Regions from separate parts of the Methylotuvimicrobium sp. genome, predicted to be linked through region 1. Evidence: riboswitches for the same ligand, from Rfam matches in the RefSeq annotation. Region 1 holds a riboswitch; each other region holds the start of a gene.
The links. Region 1 has a riboswitch for cyclic di-GMP ahead of ACRJJO_RS05985 (VPLPA-CTERM sorting domain-containing protein). Riboswitches for the same ligand answer to the same signal wherever they lie in the genome.

Region 1 (4,744 bases):
CGCCTTTGCGTTCTTTGCGCAATACATTTTCATAAATTTGACCGGTCGTGAAATTGTTCTTCTTGGTCATTGTGGTTTTAATAAACCGCTCGTAATGACCTAGGTCGAGATCGGTTTCAGCGCCATCCTCGGTGACGAATACCTCGCCATGTTGAAAAGGACTCATCGTTCCGGGATCGACGTTGATGTAAGGGTCCAGTTTTGTCATCGTCACTTTCAGCCCACGCGCTTCAAGAATGGCAGCCAACGACGATGCGGCAATGCCTTTACCCAACGAGGAAACAACACCACCGGTAATGAAAATAAATTTGGTCATGTAAGAAATAAAAATTTCGGGAGACGGCTTTCAAATAGCCAAGATTAAAATTTATCTATTTTAATCGACTAAGACACATTCGTCATGGCCTTTCCGGTTTTTATTTTTTTGCGACCGAATTAGCCGAATACATCCTGGCTTGTTTTTGCAATAAAATTCGGAACCGATCCAAAGATCGGCAATTGCCGCCAAGCGCCCGTCTAAATAGATTAATGGAATATAAGGCCTTTCCCAAGGCGGAATCCCTGCGTCCTGATAAAGATTTTTCAAGCGATGCCGCCCTTCTCGATTCGGCAAAGCAATTTTTTCCCCGCCGCTACGAAACCTAACGTCGATATGCGACCTAAGCCAAATCGATTGATCAATTCCGGAGTGGTCATAAGCAATTTTCAGTTCCGTACCGTCAGGCAAGTCAAGAGGGGCATCGCTATTCGACCATACAACGCCTTGTTCCGGTAAAATAACGGTTTGCTGCGGCACACAAAACAAGCTATTCCGGAAACGGCGTATCGTATGTTTTTGATTCGGCAACTGCGGATCGCTAAGCGGCGACTGAATCATGGACAAAATACGCAACACAAAGGCACGGGGCGGCATTTTTAGCCCCAAACGCGCGAACCATTGCCGAACAATTAATGCTTGTTCCGTCACATCAAGCTTTACCAAAGCCGGTATCGATAGCGTTGCATCCTTTGCTTGATAGACCTGCTTGAATTGATCGCCAGCTAATTTACTCAACAGTTCAGAGGCTTCCGCGCAATGAACCGCTGAACGAGAGACTGTTTTATCAATGGACGGCCAACGTTGCTTGAGTAAAGGAACAATTTCATTGCGTAAAAAATTACGATCGAAGTCAATGCCTTGATTACTGGGATCTTCAATAAAATTGAAATCATGTTGCCGGGCGTATTGGTCGATGACTTGTTTTGGTGTATTCAATAAGGGCCTCAACAGCACTCCCTTGCCAAAGACCATCATTTCAGGCATGCCCGAGAGCCCTTGCAAACCGGCACCTCGAAACAATTGCAATAAAACGGTTTCCAATTGATCCTCTCGGTGCTGAGCCACCATCAAAACGTCGTTTTCCGAAAGCAAAGCCTTTAAGGCGTCATACCGCGCATTCCTGGCCGCTTCCTCGGGGCTTTCGCGCCCGGCGCTTCGCGCATCGACATGAATTTCGACAAAATCAACACCCAATTGCTTAGCGACCGACCGGCAATGACTTGGCCAAGCATCGCCTACCGCTTGCAAACCGTGATGTATATGAACCGCGGTAATTTTATTTTGTAGAGAAGATATCGAAGCACAAAGATGTAACAACACATGCGAATCTACACCGCCGCTATAGGCAATATAAACTTGTTGCGGCGATTTTAATTTTTGCAGGCCTAATTCAACGACTCGCGATTCTAGTTGAAGCATTTAAGATACCAATTATGAGCTAATATTTAGGCGCAGGATCGACAACATTCTTGACACTTAACCATTGCCGATTTCCCCCCAGCGTTTCATACGCAAATGCCGAAATTACATGCCTGACAGGTAAAATCACACAAAGAGCAGCGCGCCATTTTAATAACAAACTTTGTCAAGTTATTTTACAATTTCAGCCGCACTAAATCCTGATCCTCTTTGAGCCTAGGCCTTAACAACAATCTATTCGCTCCGCCAACAAAACATCGAAGTAAAAATGATATCTCAGCACGTTAAAATATGTAAAACCATCTTATCAATTAGTCATAGCTCATTTAAAAGCAGTCACTTACAGACTATAAACTGCACTTAATTGTCAATATTTTTTACAAAAGAAAGATTTTTGCGATTAAAACAATGACCATACTGCTCACAACGTTTTGATTATAATAATTTTCTAATATTTGGTATAAGTATTGCTTTTTATAATAAAGGTCGTAGAAACTTTCATGATGAAACGATTCGGAGCCATTGTAGTAAAATTGAACACATATCGAGAAAAGAATTTAGCTTTTCTTAATGGAAATGTAATATTTTAGTAGTATCGTCAGTATCGTGAAGTAGATATCAGTTTTTTTGTGAAAGTACAATGCCGGCTCCGAAGAGGATGCCGTTGCTCGATCGACAGGCGTCGGCGGCAGGGCAGATTTTTGCTCCTGCAAAATCTGCATTCATGCCATCCATGGCAATCAGTCGCCGCCGTCGAGCCTACATGGACGTATTCACGGCGTCCTGTCGGGCGAGTGACCGCATCCTCCGCCACGCCTCGAACTTTCATTTGCCGGGGCGATGAAGGCTTCTTCATGATCGTTACTATTGAAATTGACTAAATCGAACTTTACGAAAAACGTGTTTGGCGGATTCTTTACGCGAGTACGCCAAACACAGCAGAGAAATTTTTAAGAGAAAGCCTCACCCGTTGTAAAGCGGGGCCGGAAAGTTACGGATCTTTAATATTTTAAAGATGGCCGGACTACCTTAAATTGTTAGTGAGATTTTTAATGTCATGCATCTTTTTGTTGCAACCATTATTTCAAAGTCAATATTGCTCTTTGACTAATTTGGCCTAGCTTTTTCACCATGTAATTTTTTGACTTTACTCTTAATCACAAGGAGTTTTTTTCATGTTTAGAATAACCAAGTTTGTTTTAATATCATTTATTTATCTTTTTACGGGGAGTGCGCAAGCAAGCCTAGTCACCTTATACGGCAATTCTGTTTCGTTTGAATTTGATAGTACGCTTACCGGTTTATTCGGTTCAGCTAATGTTTCAGGCGACACTTTATACTTTACCCCAACAGCATTCACCGCTACCGCCTTGAATACTGCCGGCGTCGACATGACCAACGATACCGTTAACATCAAAGTCCAAGCATTGAACCCACAACATCAAATAAATACCGTTTCAGTTATTGAAAAAGGCGATTATTTTAGTTTTGGCAATTCAACTCTTGTTGGAGTAGGAGGTCAAGTTCGCGCTTTCGATATTGAAAATCCATCCTTTGACACTACCGAAAGTATCGTTGCTAATGATGCATTTACTCAAACTGCGTTCTTGCAAACCAATAACTGGCAGGCAGATACCATTTTAGATACCACTTCTTTCAATAGCGGATATCTGAATATCACAATCCAAAATCTTCTAGGTGCTATAAGCACAACACTTGGAGAAGCGGCTTTCATTGAAAAAAAATATGTTGGCCTAAACGTCACAGCAGTCCCATTACCGGCAAGCATCTGGTTACTAGGTGCCGCTTTGGTTGGCCTTATTTCTTCTACAAAACGCAGACAAACAATCTAATTGCTCAAGCGTTAGCGGGAGCAAATTCGCTTCCGCTTTTCTTGAAACGACCCCTTCAAAATAAACCGCCTGCCATAACTCAATGCCGAACTGACCTTCTGTTGGATTAGGCGCCTCGTTGAGCTGAACTACCATCGGCAGCAAGAATACCTGCCATCGCCAAAAAAAATCTCATACCTTTTAATCTAAGAAACGTGAAATAACGCTCGGACAAAACAACATAAAAGAGCTATTGTTCGACTTAAAGCGAAGCAATAAAGAAGCATACAATTGATTTTAAAAGACTAAAATTAGTTTATATAATTCCACTAAGCGCTCATACTTCACGAGGGTTTTACCATGGACATTTCACCAACAAACAGCGCATTGAACCTCATCAACGGCGCACAACATAAATCAGCCGAAGCGGCTCACAAAATTGCTGCATTACCGATAAAAAACGATGAAGTAGGCAGCTCCGAATTCAAGTCTGAAGACATTATTAAACCGGTACTCAGCTTAAAAGAAGCTGAATTCGAAACATCTGCCGCCGTTAAAATTCTCGAAACCGAGAAAAAAACGATAGGAAGTCTTTTAGATATTAAGGCTTAAATCCGGCTTCAGAGCAAAAAATGATTTTCAACCGAGAAACTAAATCTTAGTTTACAGCCTTCTTCGGTCGTATCGCTGGATGTCGGGTGCGCTATATTATCCGATAACGCCCATTCCCCGACCCGACGCCATTCACCTCTCCCCGCTAACAATTTACCCAAAGCCATCAACCCGAAACTAGGCAACTAACAATCTACCCGAACCTCGAAACCAAGCGCTCTGATCTCGCCCGCAAAATGTCGCATGAGTTCCGGTGACAACGGCTTCATTTTAGCCGCTTCCGGCTGCATCGATGGGCGCGCAATTGTATAAAGCATAATTTTACCAATCGCCACACCATCGTTCTTGATTCTTTTTAAAAATTGCAAATACGCGTTTTTTTCCACGTCGGTCAATCCCTGCCCGGAATAATCGACTAGGCAAGTTTGAATTTTAGTCTGACAGATTGCGGCCGAAATCTTTAGATTTCTTAATGCCGACTCCATCGTTTGCGCTGCGTTATTAATTAAATTACGCCCCGCATCAGTCGCGCTATCAAACTTGAACCAAACTTCTCCCCCAT
Region 2 (4,744 bases), on a different contig from region 1:
CCGTCGGCTGGATTACTGATAGCTACGGTTGGAGCCGCTATATCTTCAATCACTTCCTCGACAGGCTCATCAACGACTTCTTCAACTTGTTCGATCGTATTTTTGACCGTTACATTAACACCACTTGAAACCCCTTCATTACCTGCCGCATCGATCGTGGTTGCGCTCAAGTTTACGGAACCATCTGCGACTTGATTGGAATCCCAGCTAAATTGGTAAGGTGCGGTCGTATCGGTACCGACATAGATACCATTGGCATAGAGCGTCACTTCGCTCACACCGACATTATCGGTGGCATTGACCTCGACTTCAACCAATCCGCTGACGGTATTTCCCCCCGTTGGCGAGAAAATATTGACTGAAGGCGCCTCGCTATCGACAGTGACATTCACCATACTTTGCGCCATTTCAACCGCTACGGCGGCATTGATGCGGCCGTGACCATAGTATGGGTGGATATCGCCAGCGATTTTATCGGCCGAGGATTTCAAGATTTGCTCGACTTCATCGGGCGTTAGCGTTGGATTCGCGCCCTGAATCAGGGCAATCACGCCTGCAGCCACTGGTGACGAAAACGATGTGCCGTTCCAACTACCATAGCCGCCGCCGCGCGTAGTGGTTTGAATCGATGCGCCCGGCGCCGCAACATCGATGAACTCGCCATAATTCGACCAAGAAGCCTTGGCATCGGAGCTAGTCGTAGCCGAAACGCTGATCATATGAACATTATCTTTAAATCCAGGATCGACGCCGTCGTTACCGGCCGCAACAACAACCAGGCCACCTTTGCTGCGCATGTATTGTGCGGCATTGGTTACCGCAGAACTGTTGGAAACGCCGTAACTGATGTTCGCGACGTCAGCACCTTGATCGGCCGCCCAGTTCAAGCCACGAGCAATATCGCTCCAATAAGCCCAACCATCACTACTGTTGGTAATGCGCACCGGCAATATTTGCGCATTCCAAGCGACGCCAGCAACGCCGTTAGCGTTATCGGTTGTGGCAGCTGCCGTACCCGCTACCGCCGTGCCGTGTCCATGTACATCAGAACTGTTGGTGCTGCCGTCGACCGCATTCCAACCTGGCAGCATTTTGCTGGATAAGTCAGAGTGCGCGCTATCGACACCGGTATCCAAAATAGCAATCACGGTGTTGTCGGCTTTTGTTGAGCTCCAAGAGGTTGGTGCTTGAATTTTGGGCAAATGCCATTGGTTGCCGTAACGCGGATCGTTGGGCGTCGTCAAGCTGAATTCGACCGCCATATCGAGCTCTGCGAATTCGACATGAGGATTTTTGGATAATGCTCGAATAACGGCTTGCTCGGCTTGTGGTGGTACAGAGATAACATGCACTCCGATGTTACCGATTATCTCTTTTTTTTGGCCTTTATTGCGTTTCAGAATTTTGTCGAATTCTCTGTCCGATAATCCGGCTTTCGGTTTGACCAAAATTTGGCCTTCTTTCCAAGGCTTGTCGGGGGCTGCGTAGGTTGGTCCGGCTGCACCGCCCAACACACCGGCAAGCAATACCGCCGCTACGGCCTTGGAAAGCTGAGTTGAATTAAATGTGTTTTGATTTTTTTGACTTCTTCGGCTGTTAGAGCTCATGACCCCACTCCTTATTTAAAATAAAGGTCCGAAGGAGTTCCTTGAAGCTGAATATAAATTGGCGTAATGTTTGCCCTATGCCAATTTAGCAATCCCACTGTCATAGGAATAACTCCGTTAGACTGGAAACTTTGCGTCGCCACCTTTCGATGGTTTTGCCCTTTTATTATTTTCGATTGACTGGAGCGTCTAAAAGCCCTTTGAAAGCTTTTTTCGTTCCGGTTGAGTTACAGTGTATAAATTTCAGAAATAATTGATGTGACTTGCTTGGCAAAAATTTATTTAGAGAAATCATCTTGTTATTGTTGATATCGATTCAGTGAATTAGTAAGCACTTTTGCGTTGCCCATTTCGACTTCCCCACAAAAAACTTTTTGAGTTTTAGCCATTCGTTCATCTTTAATTAGGCGCAATGGCCGACAGTGCATAGATCAAATCGCCTAAGAAAGAAATTTGTTTTAGGCGAGTTTTTGTCAGCAAAAGATTACACAAGAAGTCTTATTTTGACCTTAACTCAGATAAGCGTTTGGCCTAAATTCAATAGTTTTCTCAATCGCAATTTAGATTTAGGCATGAGGGATTGGTGATCATAGGTTATAAAGCGCCAGGCGTAGGATGCGCATCGCGCACCTGGGCCGGGAAATCTTGTCGGCTTGGAACCGTGGAAAGGTGCGTGATGCGCACCCTACGGTGCTAAATTCAATAGTTCTCTCTATAGACAAACTCAGGGTTAAGCAACAGCAAATACGCCCATTTGAAGTATACTTGTCGCCTATCATTTATTCGGTTTAAAACGACGTGCTTCGCTTACTTAATTTGCTCGCCAATCTTTTTCCTTTTTGGGTCATCACCTGTAGCGGTTTAGCATTATTTTTTCCTGCTTGGTTTACTTGGTTCAGCGGTCCGATGATCGTTTGGGGCTTGGCTATTATCATGATCGGCATGGGTATTACGCTTAGCTTCGAGGATTTTCGACGGGTAACGCGCACGACTCGACCGGTTTTAATCGGCGTCGTTGCTCAATTTGCCGTGATGCCTCTTTTAGGATGGGCCATAGCTTATGGATTTTCGCTCAATCCGCAATTGGCGGTCGGTCTGATACTGGTGGCATGCTGCCCCGGCGGTACCGCATCAAACGTGGTTAGCTACATTGCTCATGCCGATGTCGCGCTATCGGTATTGATGACGATGTGCTCCACATTCGCCGCCGTTGTCATGACGCCGCTATTGACTCACTGGCTAGCCGGTGCCTATGTTCCGGTGGATGCTTGGAGCTTATTTTTCAATACTCTGCAAGTGGTGATTCTGCCGGTTTTGTCGGGTATGTTGCTAAATCGTTATACGCCGCGCCTGGTTCAGGCTGTAACACCTGTCGCACCGCTCGTTTCAGTGATGGTCATCGCATTGATTTGCGCAAGCATCATTGGCGCGAATGCAGGCACGATAAAGGATTCGGCTTTACCTTTGTTGAGCGCGGTTGCCTTATTGCATCTAGGCGGATTTACAATCGGCTATGCAATGGCTCGCTTGATGAAGCTTGAAGAAAACGCATCCCGCACAATTTCAATTGAGGTGGGCATGCAAAACTCCGGCTTAGGCGCGGTACTTGCTCAATCCAGCTTTGCACAAATGGCCCTTGCACCGATTCCCTCTGCTATTTCAGCAAGTTTTCATTCGATCATCGGCAGTGTACTGGCAGCCTGGTGGCGTATACGAAAGACTAAAAGATAGATGGGAATAATGCAGGATGAACTATTTTCTTTTACAAATTCCGGTATAAGCTTGTGAAGACTATGCTCAAGTCATATACCCATCGCAGATCAAAATTCGGCGCCGGGGCGTACTACGTACCCTCTCGCAAGTCTTTCGGATCTATCAAGCCTATAACGATAAAGATACGTGATGCGTACCCTACTACTGACTTTTACTCCTCGGCAATTGCTGAGTTTCAAGGATAGTGTGAATGAAGAAAATGCAGGAGCGTTTTTCCGCATTGCATCGCATACAGCGCCTAATGTTAGCTTCCTAATACATGCCATCCATGGCGTTATACAAAATCAGCTTCACCCTGCACTTGGGATATCCCAGATAGTTAAATACTATGGATTTAGGTGCTGGGCCTTTTACGGGCTGCCTAGCGACGATACTTGACTAGCGAAGGAGCACTCACCGATCGCCTGCTTAAGTGGTAAGTGGCTTTTATCGGCCTGTCGCACTATTGATCGGCAGGGCTGTCTAATTGCAAGTGATGACTGGTGTCTTCATCTTCAAAGTAGTCATCCAGATCATCGAACAAATCATCATGATCGTCCAGCAACATGACTCCGTCATTAATCAAATATTCACGACGTTGAAAATAAGCGGTCTTGATGAATTCGTAACGATCGACTGCGGCTTCATCTAAAATCTTCTCCGAAGACAACAAACCAGCACGTTTGTCGACACCCTCTACCGCATTGGCCGCTGTACTTGCTGCGCTAACCGCTGCTCCGGCAAACATCGTATAAGTTAACGGATCCATCAAGGCATCGCCAACCAGGCCGGCTACACCTCGCGGAGAACCGGGCCCGATGAATGGCAGCACCAAGTATGGGCCGGTTGGAACACCCCAATAGCCAAGAGTTTGATCAAAGTCTTCAATATTCTTAGGCAAATCGACTTCACTTGCTACGTCGAAAAAGCCTCCCAAGCCTAAGGTCGTATTAAGAAAAAAACGTCCGGTATCTTTCCCGGCCTGAGCCAATTTCAATTGAAAAATATCGTTGAGAATCACGCCGATATCGTCGATATTGCTAAAGAAATTAGTAATCCCTTGGTTGACCGGCTCAGGAGTCACGTAATCATAGCCCTTGGCGATTGGCTTCATGATGTAATGATCGAGATCTTCATTAAAGGAATGTACGCTACGATTCCAACCCTCCCATGGATCGTCTGGGTTGGCGGGAGTCGCGGCACAGCCGCTCAACAGGACCGTACATAACAAGCCTACTGTTGTAAAAGTATGAGGCCCGGAGGCGAGTAATTTTAGGCGCATAGTCTTCTTATTTAGTTATTCATTAAATAAATCGGCGTCATTTTAGCAGTAATTCCTGATTGTTATGAGTTCTTATTGCTGATTCTGCCAACAGCTGACGAAA
Region 3 (4,744 bases), on a different contig from region 1:
TGTCGTTTTATCAAACGAAAATGTGAAATAGGCATTGCTATTGATAACCTCGGTATTAGATTCAAAAAAAGGTGTGCCATATCGAAAAACATCTCCGCTCTGATAGCCTCCACCATAAAAAACATCCGTGCTATTTTTTAAAAAAACACTAGCAGTTACAATATCCCCTTCAGTGCTTTGCGCTAATTGGTAATTAAGATGCAACAGTGGAAAACTCTTTTTAAAATCCGGATTAACATCATCCACCTCATACATGGATGAGTTCATTGCCCCTTGCAGATTGGACACAACCGATCCATCCCAGTCAAAGCTGCCAACAAAATTTGTATTATTAGGCTGGGTCGCGGGCTCGTATAACACCCCTGTTACCTTATAGGTTACAACAGAAGCAAAAGATGAAGACCCCATAATAGCGACCATCAACAATAGCACCTTGACAAAATTTAATAAAACATTGTTTTTATTCATGTTTTTCTCTTACCAATGCAAACTTCTATTCAATAAGCTTCCAAAATCGATACAAACATCCTTGTTCAAATTCTTCCTTGCTAACCTTTACCAAGTAACCAACACATTTTCCTCATAAAACTGATTACCTAAATCCGGCTAGAACAAGCTTGCCATAAAGATTATGCAGGCAATACAGACTTACGACGATTTGCACCGAACAAGCTAACCAAAGCGCCACCGAACAACCAGGCAGCAGCGGGAACGGGAACGGCTGCAACCTCCGAGATCTCCAAGGATAATGGCGCACCGCCCATAGAGCCTCCACCGAGGAATGCAGTCATACCCATTGGACCGGTCAGCATAGGCCCCATCATGCCCAAAGCAGTCATGTCACCGTAGACCATTTGGCCTACAGTTGCCGAAGTATCAGTTATGTTTGTGGAATCAAACACCAAGGTAAAAAAAGCGTTGTCATTTCGCTGGTTACCATCAAAGGTGCCATAGGCCATAGGATTACCAATCACGTTATAACCGCCCCCATTCACAACATCAGTACTATTTTGCAAAAATGTACTTACTGTCACTAAGTTGCCGGAAGTACTGCTAGCCAGTTGATTGGTCAAATGCAGCAACGGCGCTTCGTTATCGGCATATCCACCGGGCTTGGCCCATACTTCACCCGTGTAACCGGCTGCATTCATACCACCAGCGGCGGTCCCGTTCGAATCGAACTCGGTTCCATTCCAAGCAAACATGGATTCAGACAGAAAACCCGAGAAATTGCTAACAGTAGAGCCGTCCCAGTCGAAGTTACCATCGAATACGGTTACTTCCTGAACCCCACCGTCAGTAAATACTGCAGACACATTGTAAGTGGCGGCCTGTGCCATAGAAGCGCTTGCTGCCAATATCAGGGATGCAGCCATTTTGGTTTTTAGATTCATAAATCAACTCCTTCAAAATAAATAAATTAATGTTCGGACGATACAACCAAGCCACCCGGTATTGCACCCGGTGCACTAGCTCTCCATCGCCCACAGAGGCGGCCCGGCTATCTGGCTTCACGCCAGACCCCTAGGCTTTCCGACCCCGCCTCACGGCGGCTGTGGCAATTGGAATTAGGACATCCTGCCCTACCAGCAATACATCCTTAATGCCTGACTCTTATTTCCTTTTATCTAACGCAAATACCATTTCGCTCTAATCAGACTCTGGTTCAGTAAACAGCACCTTCAAGACCTCACCCAGGGCTGTTCAAAAAATGCTTTCGCATTCTTTTTTAATAAAGCATACATTATGCCAATAATATTCTTTTGATTTAGGCTCAATAACTTAAAGCGTAAACAAATAGTCTCCAGTTAAGTCACCCATCTAAAATTAAGGGATTTAACACACCTCCCTAATATCAATGCGCGATTTGACTTAATCCGCTTTAAATCAGCTCATCCTTATGCGAATCGACTAACGTCTCGTCTCTTTTGACAAGAAAGATCACTTTAGAAAAACGTTAATTAATCGCGTAAGCTTCCAACGTCACCATCTAAAATCCCTCGCAGCCACGGTTATCCTCAGAATTTTTCCACAGGGAGAGCACATGGTATTTATCGGAGAGACAGAAACATCACATCGAAGCCTGGCAAGCCAGCGGACTCCGATGCGCCTGCATTGATACCGGTACGGTTGCAATCGGAGTCGACGGCCTCGGCGTTATTATCATTGCGTTGGCCGCAAGGCCACGTTTTGGGAATATCAGGCAGTGTATCGCCGGATTGGCTCGGGGAGTTGTTGCAATATCTGGCTGGATTGAGAGTCCGGCGCAAATCTGACTAGCGTTCGATATGAGGTGGGGCATCGATGGTTTGTCGGTGATTTTGCAACAGCGCTTAGGCCATGCGCTATGCGCCGGGGCAGCGTTTATTTTCCGCAATCGCGCCGGCAATCGTTTGAAATTGTTGCCGTGGGACAGCAATGGGGTCTGGCTGTGTCAAGGCGTCTTCATCAAGAGCGAAGGACTGACACCACTGCAACGCGACGTGTTCGAGGAAACTCTCGATACCGACATTGCCGCTATCTAAGCTGAGGTCGAGCAGTTTCAAGACGTCCCGGCGCATGATACGGCGCGGTTCGCCCTAAACGTCCGTGCGCCGGACGCCAGCCCTTACCGGATCATTTACCCCCGCATCGAGCACCGCCACGAACCCGAATCCTGTACTTGAGATCAATGCGGCAAGGACTTGGTCAAGATCGACGAAGACGTCACCGAACAACTGGACGTCGAGCCGACCAAACTCTTTGTCCATCGTCATATCCGCCCACAATATGCCTGCCGGACTTGCGAAACCATCACTGCGGCGCCGATTTCCCCGGCAGTGATCAATGGGGTATGGCGGCATTGGGTTTACTGACCTGGGTGCTGATCGGCAAATTCCTCGATCATTTGCCCTTGTACCAAAAAAGAGCAGTCGACATGTGTGAAGACCGTTTGTGCTGAGCCAAGTAGTCGAAGCATGAAAGGTCTACAACACTTTCACCGGCTTGGTAAAGCCTCAAACTGCTCTTTTTAGGTTGTACCGACTGGAACAGATCGCCGCCCGCAGCGGTGTGATCTTGTCCCGCTCGACACTGGCCGATTGGGTCGGACGCCTCGGCGTCGCCCTGGAGCCCTTGGCCGATCGTTTAACCTGGCACTTATTGCAACGCGATAGCTTGCATGCCGACGAAACCCCCGTTTCGCAACTGGATCCCGGCAACGGCAAAACCAAGAAAGCCTATCTATGGGCTTATCGCAGCAACGACCTGCAACCCGACCCCAAGATCCTCGTCTTCAACTACCAAGCCGGCCGAAGTGGCCGGCATGCCGGGCAGCTTCTGCAAGACTGGAACGTTCACCTGCTGGTCGATGACAACAGTGGCTACAAAGCCCTGCTTGCGACGGCGCGTGCGCATCCCGAATCGTCTTGCCTGTGTCGAACTGGCTTACTGGGCGCATGTGCGCCGAAAATTCTTCGATCGATATCAGGCCGACGCACGGGAACTGACATCCCGAGACCGTCAAAGTCATCGATCACGCCTTAAAACTCTGACCAACCCTGACACGGATATGCCGAAACCGGCGATTTACCCATAGACAACAATTCATTTTAGATTAATAAGTGTTTCCGGTAGTGATGGGTGTTTTCAACTACTACCGCATAGTGATCCATTCGTAACGCCGTGACTCTTCCAGAACCTGCGCAAAAAGTATTAGCGGGATTTCTTCGGACAATAAAAAACCCGCTAAGCCTTGTAACTTGCGGGTTTTTGGAGTTGTCCGGACTATCCCGAACTTGAATTTGGTGCCGATGGCCGGACTTGAACCGGCACGACTTGCGTCACCACCCCCTCAAGATGGCGTGTCTACCAATTTCACCACATCGGCTGATAGTTTTTTACTCGTTTATTTCGGCTTCCGGCTGTTCTTTTGCTTCAACCGTTTTTGATTCTTCCTCGATAGCAGGTGTCTCGGCCGATATTGAAGGTACAGCAACCGGTGCCGCTTCTTTACTCATTAACGGTATATCGAAAGCCTCTTCGGTTTCTGTGTCATCAAAAAAGTCTTTCGCGGCTTTACTACCACCGCTCAACATTGCAAGAGAAAGACTTGTCACAAAGAATAAAGTCGCTAAAATTGCAGTGGCTCTCGATAAAAACGATGCTGAGCCTTGTGCGCCGAATAAAGTTCCCGATGCACCGCTTCCGAACGCGGCACCGGCATCGGCACCTTTACCTTGCTGCATTAAGACCAAACCGATTATACCCAGTCCGAATAATACATGAATGACTATGATAACTTGATACATTTTATTATGGTTATTTTGCTTTGATTATTTAGATGCGCGATATATTTTCAAAAAGCCTTCGGCATCCAATGATGCGCCGCCGATTAATCCGCCATCGATATCAGGCATTGCAAATAAGCCCTTAGCGTTGTCCGGCTTAACACTGCCGCCATACAAAATTTGCAGTTGATCGGCAATGGCTTGATTTTTAGCTGCGAACTTTTGACGAATATATTGATGTACTTCTTGCGCTTGCTCGTCAGAGGCGGTTCTTCCTGTACCGATGGCCCATACTGGCTCATAAGCTATGACTGCTTTAGCAAAAGACTCAATGCCTGCCGCATTTAAAACCGCATCGAGCTGTTCATCGATGACGCTAAATGTTTGATCGTTTTCACGCTGTTCTAATGTTTCGCCAACACACAATATAGGGATGATCCCTTCTTGTTGCGCTTGAGAATATCGTGAAGCGACCG

Region 2: linked by a shared signal. The riboswitch ahead of ACRJJO_RS16430 (S8 family serine peptidase) and the one ahead of ACRJJO_RS05985 (VPLPA-CTERM sorting domain-containing protein) in region 1 are both predicted to bind cyclic di-GMP.
Region 3: linked by a shared signal. The riboswitch ahead of ACRJJO_RS11255 (hypothetical protein) and the one ahead of ACRJJO_RS05985 (VPLPA-CTERM sorting domain-containing protein) in region 1 are both predicted to bind cyclic di-GMP.

Annotation. Positions count from the first base shown of each region.
Region 1 is NZ_JBNGHF010000008.1:56,382-61,125, reverse strand. Features, by position in the region: gene ACRJJO_RS05995 (CTP synthase) at 1-316, opposite strand, end outside; gene tilS (tRNA lysidine(34) synthetase TilS) at 377-1,738, opposite strand; cyclic di-GMP riboswitch class I at 2,689-2,770, shown strand; gene ACRJJO_RS05985 (VPLPA-CTERM sorting domain-containing protein) at 2,914-3,591, shown strand; gene ACRJJO_RS05980 (hypothetical protein) at 3,931-4,182, shown strand; gene ACRJJO_RS05975 (radical SAM protein) at 4,368-4,744, opposite strand, start outside.
Region 2 is NZ_JBNGHF010000039.1:1,539-6,282, reverse strand. Features, by position in the region: gene ACRJJO_RS16430 (S8 family serine peptidase) at 1-1,607, opposite strand, end outside; cyclic di-GMP riboswitch class I at 1,692-1,777, opposite strand; gene ACRJJO_RS16425 (bile acid:sodium symporter family protein) at 2,406-3,338, shown strand; gene ACRJJO_RS16420 (MlaA family lipoprotein) at 3,823-4,641, opposite strand.
Region 3 is NZ_JBNGHF010000019.1:43,827-48,570, forward strand. Features, by position in the region: gene ACRJJO_RS11250 (hypothetical protein) at 1-468, opposite strand, end outside; gene ACRJJO_RS11255 (hypothetical protein) at 630-1,394, opposite strand; cyclic di-GMP riboswitch class I at 1,489-1,570, opposite strand; partial or broken gene tnpB (IS66 family insertion sequence element accessory protein TnpB) at 2,289-2,426, shown strand; partial or broken gene ACRJJO_RS11265 (IS66 family transposase zinc-finger binding domain-containing protein) at 2,451-2,890, shown strand; partial or broken gene ACRJJO_RS11270 (IS66 family transposase) at 3,043-3,475, shown strand; tRNA gene ACRJJO_RS11275 (tRNA-Leu) at 3,784-3,868, opposite strand; gene secG (preprotein translocase subunit SecG) at 3,879-4,289, opposite strand; gene tpiA (triose-phosphate isomerase) at 4,314-4,744, opposite strand, start outside.